3 regions of the Streptosporangium sp. NPDC049376 genome follow, and region 1 is predicted to be linked to each of the others. Evidence: riboswitches for the same ligand, from Rfam matches in the RefSeq annotation. Region 1 holds a riboswitch; each other region holds the start of a gene.
What was found. A riboswitch is a leader RNA that binds a small molecule or an ion and turns the genes downstream of it on or off. The one in region 1 is predicted to bind cyclic di-AMP.
Positions count from the first base shown of each region.

Region 1 (3,264 bases):
GCGGGAGGCTCGCGAGGAACTCGCCGCCAGGGTCGGTGAGCTGGTCGTCGCCGGGGACGGGATCCGCGACCGATGAGGCGCACCGCGACCCACCTGGCCGACGGCCGCGAGCTGTTCTACTTCGACCTGCGGGACGACGCGGAGCGCGGCGCGGTCGACACGCGCGACCTGCCGCCCAGGCCCGCCGCCTCCGAGCTGCGCTACGACCCGCTCACCGAGGAGTGGGTCGCGGTCGCCGGGCACCGGCAGGGCCGTACGTTCCTGCCGCCCGCCGACGAGTGCCCGCTGTGCCCGTCGGCGCCCGGCCGTCCGACCGAGATCCCCTCCCCCACCTACGACGTGGCCGTCTTCGAGAACCGCTTCCCGTCCTTCTCCACCAACCTGGGCGCCTACCCGCAGGTCGGCGGCCTGAGTGAGGTACGGCCCGGCGTCGGCAGGTGCGAGGTCGTCTGCTTCACCTCCGAGCACGACTCCTCCTTCTCCATGCTTTCTCCCGAGCGGGTCGAGCTGGTGATGGAGGCGTGGATCGACCGCACCGTCGCGCTCTCCGCGATGCCCGGGGTCGAGCAGGTGTTCTGCTTCGAGAACCGCGGCCCGGAGATCGGCATCACCCTGCCCCATCCGCACGGCCAGATCTACGCCTATCCCTACGTGACCCCGCGTACCCGGACCCTGCTCGGCGCGGCGCGGCGGCACAGGGAGCGCACCGGTGGCGACCTCTTCGCCGACGTGCTCGCGGCCGAACGGGAGGCCGCCGAGCGTGTGGTCGCGGCCAACGAGCACTGGACGGCGTTCGTGCCCGCCGCGGCCCGCTGGCCGGTCGAGGTCCATCTCTACCCGCACCGCGGGGTTCCCGGCCTCGACGGACTCGACCCCGCCGAGCGCGCGGCGTTCGGACCGCTCTACACCGAGGTGCTGCACCGCCTGGACGGGCTGTTCGGGGTGCCCATGCCGTACGTCTCGGCCTGGCACCAGGCACCGGTGCGGGTGGACAGGGACCTGGCGTACACGCATCTTGAGCTGTTCAGCATCCGCCGGGCGCCGGACAAGCTCAAGTATCTCGCCGGGTCCGAGTCGGCCATGGGGGCCTTCGTGAACGACGTTCCGCCTGAGGAGACAGCTCGGCGCCTGCGCGCCGTTGTCACGGAATGATCACCGATCGGTCTCGACTCGGGGTCGCGCGGTCACCTTTTTACCATTACTATCCTCACGCATCGGACAAACAGCACGATATGCCTAATCTCAGGTGCCTCACCTGAGAGCCGGGGACCCATGCATCTGGGGTGAACCACTTCGGTGGAAGGGCTTCCTCCAGCCCGAACCCGTCAGCTAACCCGGTCGGCGTGAGGAGAGGAGAGCTGTGACGGCTCTGTCCCCCGCTTTCCATCGACGTACGGCCGCCGCCTGCCTGGCCTCGGCCCTCACCTTCGCCTTCGTCCTCGGCGGCACGGAAACGGCGGGCGCCGCGCCGAAGCCCGACGAGTCCCGGCTCCGCGCCGAACTGACCCAGCTCAACAAGAAAGTCGACCGGCTCATCGAGGCGTACGCCGCCAAACGGGAGTCGCTGAAGAAGGCGCAGGAGGCGGAGAAGGTCGCGCAGGCCGACCTGCGCCAGGCGGAAGCGGCCTACGCCGAGGCGGGCAGGGAGGTCGCCTCCATCGTCCAGATCCGTTACCAGAACGGCCCCCTCGACCTTCCCTCGATCCTGTCGGCCCCCGAGGTGGGCGGCGCGGCCGTCATGGAACAGCTGACCGCCCAGCAGATCGCCCAGCTGCAGGGCTTCGCCCGGAGCCGGGATCTCATGAAACAGGCCGCGGACAGGACGGCCCAGCTCTCCAGGCAGATCGAGCAGGAGGCCAAGGCGGTGCAGGTTCAGCGTGAGGACGCGGAGAAGGTCATCCGCGTGATCGAGGACAAGCTCGAACAGCTCGTTCCCACAGGCTCGGGGCGCCGCTCCGACGGCAGCTGGGCGCCCCAGCTGCCCACCGGGTCCGACAACATCACCGACCGCACGCGGATCATGCGCGAGGCCGTCGGACAGGCCTTCCAGCTGCCCCACGAGGTGGGCTGCTACCGATCGGCGAACGACGGGGGCGAGCACCCCCTCGGCCGTGCCTGCGACTTCATGATGAGCACCGGCGGGTCCATGCCCACCGCGGCCAACGTCAAGCTCGGCGACGAGCTCGCCGCCTGGGCCCTGAAGAACAGGGACAGGCTCGGCGTCAAGTACGTCATCTGGCGTCAGCGCATCAACACCGGTTCCGGCTGGCGTGCCATGTCCAACCGGGGCGGTGTGACCGCCAACCACTACGACCACGTGCACATCTCGATGTACTAGAGAAGGTCGGACCCCGCGGCGGTGCGCTCGATCGAGCCGGCCACCCTGGACCTGGTCGAGTGGATCCGAGCCACCGGCTGGACCGCGCTCACAAACGTGGCTGGTTCCTGAGCCTCCGGCCGCCATCGTGCCCACGGTCTCGGCTCTCTGGGCGCGGCAACGCATCCGCCAACGGTTGAAGTGGTCACGAAGCTCCCGGGGCGTGCCCGAGGCCGACACCGGCACACTGGTCGTCGAGAGGCCGCCGGTCGACGGCGAGGTAAAGATCCACGTCCAGGAGGCCCCGGGGCGGCCTCAGGTTCTGCCCGCACTCGTCTTCCCAGCACAGCCGGGCGCCCAGGTCGAGCGCCGCCCTTTATCGCCGGCCACTCCTCGACGACCCACGAGGTGATCCCCCCCTCGCCGCGCTCAACAGCCCGCTGCGCAGGGATCTGCGGACTCCAGCCCAGGCGGTGCAGCAGACACGACACCCCACGCAAGGTGTGGCGGACGTGAAACAACACCGCGATCGGGCCGGCGTCCAGCGCTGGTCCTCCACATATCCGTGCGCGGCCGGACCACGCTCCAACCCGGCCCGCAGCCGCTGCAGGCGCCGCTCGTCCAGCCGGCACCTCTCCCCGCCCGGCCCCTTGGAGGCCAACGCCTCCATGCCACCTCCCTGCCAGGTGTGATTCACCGACCAGCATTCACACAGTCAGAAAAAGACTTTCCGCCACTACCGATCGCCCTGCTCATCCGGGCTTCGATGAAGGCGCCGGCCTCGTGCTTCCCGTACGCCGGCCGGGTCGCGAGACGGCGGTGGGCGCAAAACCGTTTGCCCTCGCGTGGCGGGCTCAGGGAACGTGGTGTTCATGGCGCCGTGTCCATGACGCTCTGACGGACAGCGCCCCGCCACTCCGAGACGCCACGGCGTCAACGCGCCCCGC
Region 1 covers NZ_JBITMT010000005.1:527,334-530,597, reverse strand. Annotated here, with positions in the region: gene ACIBVQ_RS17955 (DeoR/GlpR family DNA-binding transcription regulator) at 1-76, shown strand, start outside; gene galT (galactose-1-phosphate uridylyltransferase) at 73-1,152, shown strand; cyclic di-AMP (ydaO/yuaA leader) riboswitch at 1,224-1,358, shown strand; gene ACIBVQ_RS17945 (coiled-coil domain-containing protein) at 1,361-2,338, shown strand; gene ACIBVQ_RS17940 (winged helix-turn-helix domain-containing protein) at 2,335-3,024, opposite strand.

Region 2 (3,264 bases), on a different contig from region 1:
TGGAGCGAGCGTGGTCGGAGAGCTGCACGTCGAAGGTCAGCTTCTGAGCGGTGGTCATGGCGGCGGTCCTTCTCTTCGTGGCGGAGTGCACCTACGGTCCATTCTGGGACGGAGCAGGCACCGGAAAACTACTGCATATATGCCAAAATCCGGCAGCCTGCTCGGTGAGACGAACAAAAAAGACGCGCCCGGCGGCTCTGCTGAGCCACCGGGCGCGTCTGGGGTCGTGCGGGCGGCTTGTCAGCCGGCTACTCGGGCGGTGATGTCGTCGCCGATCTCGTGGGTGGTACGGCTCGCCCACCCGGTCTGGCGCTCGACCAGGTCCTCGGCCACGGCCTGCTCGACCTTGGCCGCCTCCTCGGTCAGGCCGAGGTGGTCCAGGAGCATGGCGACCGACAGGATCGTGGCGGTCGGGTCGGCCTTGCCCTGGCCCGCGATGTCCGGGGCGCTGCCGTGGACCGGCTCGAACATGCTGGGCGCGGTGCGGTCGGGGTTGACGTTCCCGCTGGCCGCGAGGCCGATGCCACCGGCGACGGCGGCGCCGAGGTCGGTGATGATGTCGCCGAAGAGGTTGTCGGTGACGATCACGTCGAACCGCTCCGGCTGGGTGACGAAGAACATCGAGGCCGCGTCGACGTGGTAGTAGTCGGTGGCGACGTCGGGGTACTCAAGGCTGACCCGGTCGACGGTACGGGACCACAGGTCACCGGCGAAGGTGAGGACGTTGGTCTTGTGGATCAGCGACAGCTTCTTGCGCGGCCTGCTGAGCGCCTTCTCGAAGGCGTAGCGGACGACGCGCTCGACACCGTAGGCGGTGTTCAGCGACTCCTGCGTGGCGATCTCGTACGGCGTGCCGCGGCGCAGCACACCACCGGCGCCCGCGTAGAGGCCCTCGGTGCCCTCGCGGATGACGACCATGTCGATGTCCTCGGGGCGGGAGCCGCCCAGCGGGGTCGCGACGCCGGGGAAGAGCTTGACCGGACGCAGGTTGACGTAGTGGTCGAGCTCGAAGCGGAGCTTGAGCAGCAACTCGCGCTCCAGGATGCCCGGCGGCACACTGGGGTCGCCGACCGCGCCGAGCAGGATCGCGTCGTAGCCGCGCAGTTCGTCGAGGACCGCCTCGGGAAGGACCTCACCGGTTCTGTGGTACCGGCCGGCACCCAGGTCGTAGGTGGTGGTCTCCACCTTCGTTCCGACGGCTTCGAGGACCTTCAGGCCCTCGGTGACGACCTCGGTCCCGATCCCGTCTCCAGGGATGACGGCCAGACGAACATTGCGCGAATCCATAACGGGCACCCTATCTGCTCTGTCTCGATAATCGAACCACCGATCTCACCCCTCGGACACTTCCCGCCCCGGAAGGCCCTGAAAAGTTTGTCCTATTTGCGATCTTTTGACCGTTTCGTTAAGGTCCTGGCCATTCGTATCGTCGCCTAATTCGCGCAGGCCATCCCCCTCTTTCGGTCCGCGCGGAGCCGGGGAACCACTTCCGGGGTCCACGGGGCGTCCGAGCCGCACTCCGTCTGGCGGAGCACGTTTCCGGCGTTTTCCACGAGGCCCCTCGGGGCGAGTCGGCGCCACCACGCGCCGTAGGGCGACCTCCACGCCCGAGCCCGACAGCTCACCCGGCCGGCCCTATGGAAGGAACGGTCCTGAACGGCAAGACCTACCCCCGTGTCCTGACCCTGATCGTCACCGGCTCGACCATCCTCGCGACACCCGCCGTCGCACTGGCGGACTCCTCCCTCACCACCACCTCCCCCACTCCTCTCCTCGCGCTCGCCGCCGCCGGATTCGCCCTCGCGCACCCGGCCCCCACCGCGGAGAGCTCCCGGACCCCGCTCACCGCTCCCGCCGTCGAACCCGCCCCGGCCGGATTCTCCGGGACCGCGCGGAAGGTCCCGGCCTGGAAGAAGGCGCTGAACTGGGCGATGTCCAAGCGCGGCACACCGTACGTCTGGGGTGGCACGGGCAGGGGCGGCTTCGACTGCTCGGGCCTGATGCTCCGCGCGTACGGCGCCGCGGGCATCCGGCTGCCCCGCACGACGACCCAGCAGTACTCCGCGTTCGCCAGGAAGATCTCCTGGAAGAACCTCAAGCCCGGTGACCTGGTCTTCTTCCACAACCTCGGTCACGTCGGCATGATCACCAAGCCCGGTTACATGGTCCACGCCCCGCGCAGCGGCGACGTGGTCAAGGTGGAGAAGCTGCAGGCCTGGCGCCGCGCCAGCTTCGCGGGAGCCGTACGGCCGGACCCCAAGGGGGTCGAACTCGCCGACGAGCGGGCCGAGCTGGACACGGCGATCAGGCAGTCGACCCAGGCCGGTACGGCCCTCGCCCGCTGACCCACGCCTCTCCCGGTCCCGGGCGCCGCACCGCCCGTGGCCCCGGAGGGACCCGGCTCAGGAGGAGTGCGGGGGCACTCCGCCGTTGTCGCGGCGGTCCAGCGCGGTCTGCAGGGCCTGGGCGGCCTCGTTCTCGTTGTCCTCGGGACGGTTCCAGGGATACATGTCGTACATGACGCTTCTCGTCTCGTTCGCACAGAGCTGGCTGAAGGAGGAAGGGGAGCCTGGACCCTGGTCACGGGCCCTCATCGGATCGCGGATCCGGATCACGGATCGACGGGAAACCGGGGCCGACGAACGCCATCACACCGCGGCGAGTTGCCGGCCCGCCCCTGTGTCAGGCCTCGCCGCGGCAGGTAATAAGTACGAGAACCTGGCGCATTACCAGCCATAATAACCGGCCCTCCGCAATCTGTCTCACCCCTCGTGCAGGCTTCTCATATATTGAGACGAGGCTCGGCCGGAAAAGCAGACGGCCGCCGCCCCGCGAACGGGGACGGCGGCCGTGGGAGCCGTGCTCCGGGATCAGTCGGCCAGGTCGACCGAGCGGCCGCTGTCGGCGCCGATCTCGCCGCCGATCTGGTCGATCACCTCGGCCGGGATGGCGGAGTCGACGGTCAGCGCGATGAGGGCCTTGCCGCCCTTGGCGTCCCTGGCGACCTGCATGGAGGCGATGTTGATGCCGTGGTCGCCGAGGATGCGGCCGACGACGCCGACGACGCCGGGGCGGTCGTCGTAGGTGAAGAACGACAGGTGGTCGGTCGGCTCGATCTCCATCTGGTAGCCGTTGACCTCGACGATCTTCGTGACCTGCCGCGGGCCGGAGAGCGTGCCGGAGACCGAGACGGCGCGGCCGTCGGCCAGGACGCCGCGGACGGTCACCACGTTGCGCCAGTCGGGGCTCTCCGCGCTGGTCACC
Region 2 covers NZ_JBITMT010000025.1:18,632-21,895, forward strand. Annotated here, with positions in the region: gene ACIBVQ_RS36050 (branched-chain amino acid aminotransferase) at 1-58, opposite strand, end outside; gene ACIBVQ_RS36055 (3-isopropylmalate dehydrogenase) at 241-1,287, opposite strand; cyclic di-AMP (ydaO/yuaA leader) riboswitch at 1,436-1,650, shown strand; gene ACIBVQ_RS36060 (C40 family peptidase) at 1,638-2,345, shown strand; gene serA (phosphoglycerate dehydrogenase) at 2,871-3,264, opposite strand, start outside.
Region 2: it holds a riboswitch for cyclic di-AMP, as region 1 does, so the genes downstream of both, ACIBVQ_RS36060 (C40 family peptidase) here and ACIBVQ_RS17945 (coiled-coil domain-containing protein) in region 1, are expected to answer to the same signal.

Region 3 (3,264 bases), on a different contig from region 1:
GCCGTAACCCGGCTGGGCGGCCTGCTGGCCGTACCCCTGCTGCTGACCGTAGTCCTGGCCGTAGGAGGGCTGGGCGGCCTGCTGACCATAACCGGGCTGGGCGGCCTGCTGGCCGTAGCCCTGCTGCTGGCCGTACCCGGGCTGGGTCTGCCCAGGTCCGGTGTTCGGCTGTGAGGCCTCCGATCGATATCCCACGACTGTCACATCGGGATCGAGTTCTCCGGGGGCTCGACCCGCGTTCTGTCCGTATTGCGGATGCCCCGACGGTGTGCGGTCGCGCTCGGGATCATCCTGCGGATACGGTGGCTGTCCGGTGCTCACCGCGTCACCTCACTTCGACTGCGCATGTGGCACATGTCAGACTCACATGCTTGCTGGTGCACAACGTATCGACATAGGTAACAACAGTCACCTTTCCGATCAGTCAGCACCACGGTCAAGCTAGTGGCCCCGCGGTGTCAGATGGAGCAGCATCCGGGTGTTTCCCAAGGTGTTCGGCTTGACGTGCTCCAGATCAAGGAACTCTGCCACACCTTCGTCATAGGAGGCGAGAAGTTCCGCGTAGACCTCCGGCGCGACGGGTGTGCCCTGGATCTGCCTGAATCCGTGTCTCGCGAAGAAATCGATCTCGAAGGTGAGACAGAAGACCCTGCGCAGTCCGAGGTCTCCGGCGACGCCGATGAGACGGGAGACGATCCGGTGGCCGATTCCCATACCCCGGCAGTCGGGATCGACGGCGACCGTGCGAATCTCGGCCAGGTCCTCCCACAGGACGTGCAGCGCTCCACAGCCGACGACCTTTCCCGCCACGTCGGCCACCCAGAACTCCTGGATGTCCTCATAAAGGGTGACGGTCGCCTTCTCCAGCAGGCGCGGCCCCGCTCCGGCGTAGGTGTCGACCAGGCGGCGGATGGCGCGGACGTCCGGCGTCCTGGCCCTGCGCACCGTGATCTCCGTCGACGATCCTTCCGGGACGTCGCCGGAGACCGCCACCGACTCCCCTTCCGCGGCCTCCGGGGAAACCTCGTCCCGGCCGGGTACGGCCCGCACCGGGGACTGTTGCGCAACCTGCTCCATGACTGATCAGAGTACGTCCTCGTCACCGCTTGTTTACGGCCTGCCCTTATCTCGGCTGCGGGGTCCGCCGGATGAATCTCGCCGTCTTCTTCGCGCCCCGGGAGGCCGCCCGGCGAGCGCGCCTCGACCGGCCCCGCCCGAAGGCCCGGACCTGCGAGAATCTCCACCCCCGCGCCAGGGGAGGCGGATGCCCGGCGTGGCACATATGTCGATCATGAAATTACGTGACCCGACCGTGACATTTCAGTTGCGAAAGCTCCACCGGCTTCACAGTTCTGGTTGAGCATGAACCGCCAATTGCACTAATGTCCGTCCTCGATGTCAGCACCCGTAAAGTGCTGCGCCGCCGAATCCCCGACTCGGGGAACCGGGGACCCACCCTCCAGCCGTCCCCCGGGGTGAATCCGATGTGCCACCGGCGCCTCGGTAGGGCTGCCTCCGGCCCGAACCCGTCAGCTAACCCGGTAGGCGGCCGAGAGAGGAGCCTGTTGGTGAAGCGCACGCGCAACCGTGGGAGAGAGAGCGCGGGCGGGAACGCCCGCCATCGAGAACACCGGGTGCGCAGGCCGCGGCACAAGGTGGTGATCGCCGGGCTCGCCTTCGCCTCCCTGCTCCTCGGCGCCCCCTTCGCCGCGACCGCGGAGCCGAAACCGAGTCTGCAGGAGCTCGCCAAGCAGGCCGAGAAGCTGCACACCGAGATCGAGACGCTCACCGAGCAGTACAACGGCGGGCGGGTCAAGCTCAAGCAGGCGCAGCGCGCCGCGGAGAGCGCGAAGAAGACCCTCGCCGCCAGCGAGTCGCAGCTGGCCGAGCGGCGCACGAAGGCCACCCTGCTCGCCCAGAGCACCTACATGGCGGGTGGGCTCGCCTCGGCGCTGGCCTTCACCCAGTCGTCCAACCCGGACACCTTCCTCGACCAGGCCACCACGAACTACGCGCTCCAGCAGCAGCAGAGCGAGGAGGTCGCGCAGGTCAGCAAGGCGATCGAGACCGCCCAGCGCGCGCAGGCCAGCGCCAAGGCCCGCACCGACGAGGTCAAGGACCTCCTGTCCGACCTCGGCGACCGGCGGACCAAGATCGAACGGCTGGTGAAACGGGTCGAGAGCGACCTGTTCAGCGAGGTGCGTTCGCAGGCCGGGCGCAACCGGGGCAGCCGGGTCAAGGTCAACGTGCCGATCATCGGCTCGGGCAAGGCCGCCGAGGCCGCCCGCTGGGCCCTCACCCAGCAGCTCAAGCCGTACGTGTGGGGGGCCGAGGGCCCCAACTCCTTCGACTGCTCCGGCCTGGTGATGTGGGCCTACCAGAAGGTCGGCATCAGCCTGCCGCACTACACGGGCGACCAGTGGACTGCGGGCACCCACATCTCCTCAAGGAGCGACCTGCGCCCGGGAGACCTCGTCTTCTTCTACAGCGACCTGCACCACGTCGGGATCTACATCGGCGCGGGCCTCATGGTCCACGCGCCGCAGACCGGCGACGTCATTCACATCGCCCCGATCGACAACCGTCCCTTCGCGGGCGGGGTGCGCATCGCCGACTGAGCCGCCTGAACCGGCCGGACCGCCCCGAACCGCCGACGGCGGTTCGGGGAAGGACGCACCCGGGTCGCGTACGGCCACAGCGGCCCCTCAGGGGGCCCCTGCCGTACGCGGGGGTCCGGGACGGCATCGGGTAAGGGCTCGCCTCAGATGAGGCGTCTGCGGGCCGCCCAGGCGACGGCCTCGATGGCCGTCGCCACGCCGATGCGGTCGCAGATTCCGCGGAGTCTACGGCGGACCGTTCTTCCGCTGATGTCGAGGCGGCGTCCGACCCGGTCGACCGTGACGCCCTTGGCCAGCTCCGCCAGCAGCACGAGATCCTCATCTGTGAGGCCGACCTCGCCCATGCCCAGGAGGCTGTCGCCGCGACGGGAATCCACTTCGGGATATGCCATCTGGAGTCGCTCCCCCCGCACCTGCTAATCGAGGCGTGAGTTGTCTGGAATCAGTGTCGCCCGTCAGGAACGGTAAACGGCTTGTTCAAAGGTCGTCAAGTTCCACACTTCATAGAGGTAGCACGCGCTGTTGACATAGTGGTCGCTACGTGAAGTACTCATGATATGTCGGCGCCTTTATGGTTAAGTCACGGACAAGTCAGGGTCCGTGGCCGGGGGCGCCCGCCGCGCGCCACGTCCTCGCAGACCAAGGT
Region 3 covers NZ_JBITMT010000014.1:26,104-29,367, reverse strand. Annotated here, with positions in the region: gene ACIBVQ_RS28950 (RDD family protein) at 1-195, opposite strand, end outside; gene ACIBVQ_RS28945 (amino-acid N-acetyltransferase) at 442-1,077, opposite strand; cyclic di-AMP (ydaO/yuaA leader) riboswitch at 1,412-1,563, shown strand; gene ACIBVQ_RS28940 (NlpC/P60 family protein) at 1,569-2,618, shown strand; gene ACIBVQ_RS28935 (LuxR family transcriptional regulator) at 2,762-3,010, opposite strand.
Region 3: it holds a riboswitch for cyclic di-AMP, as region 1 does, so the genes downstream of both, ACIBVQ_RS28940 (NlpC/P60 family protein) here and ACIBVQ_RS17945 (coiled-coil domain-containing protein) in region 1, are expected to answer to the same signal.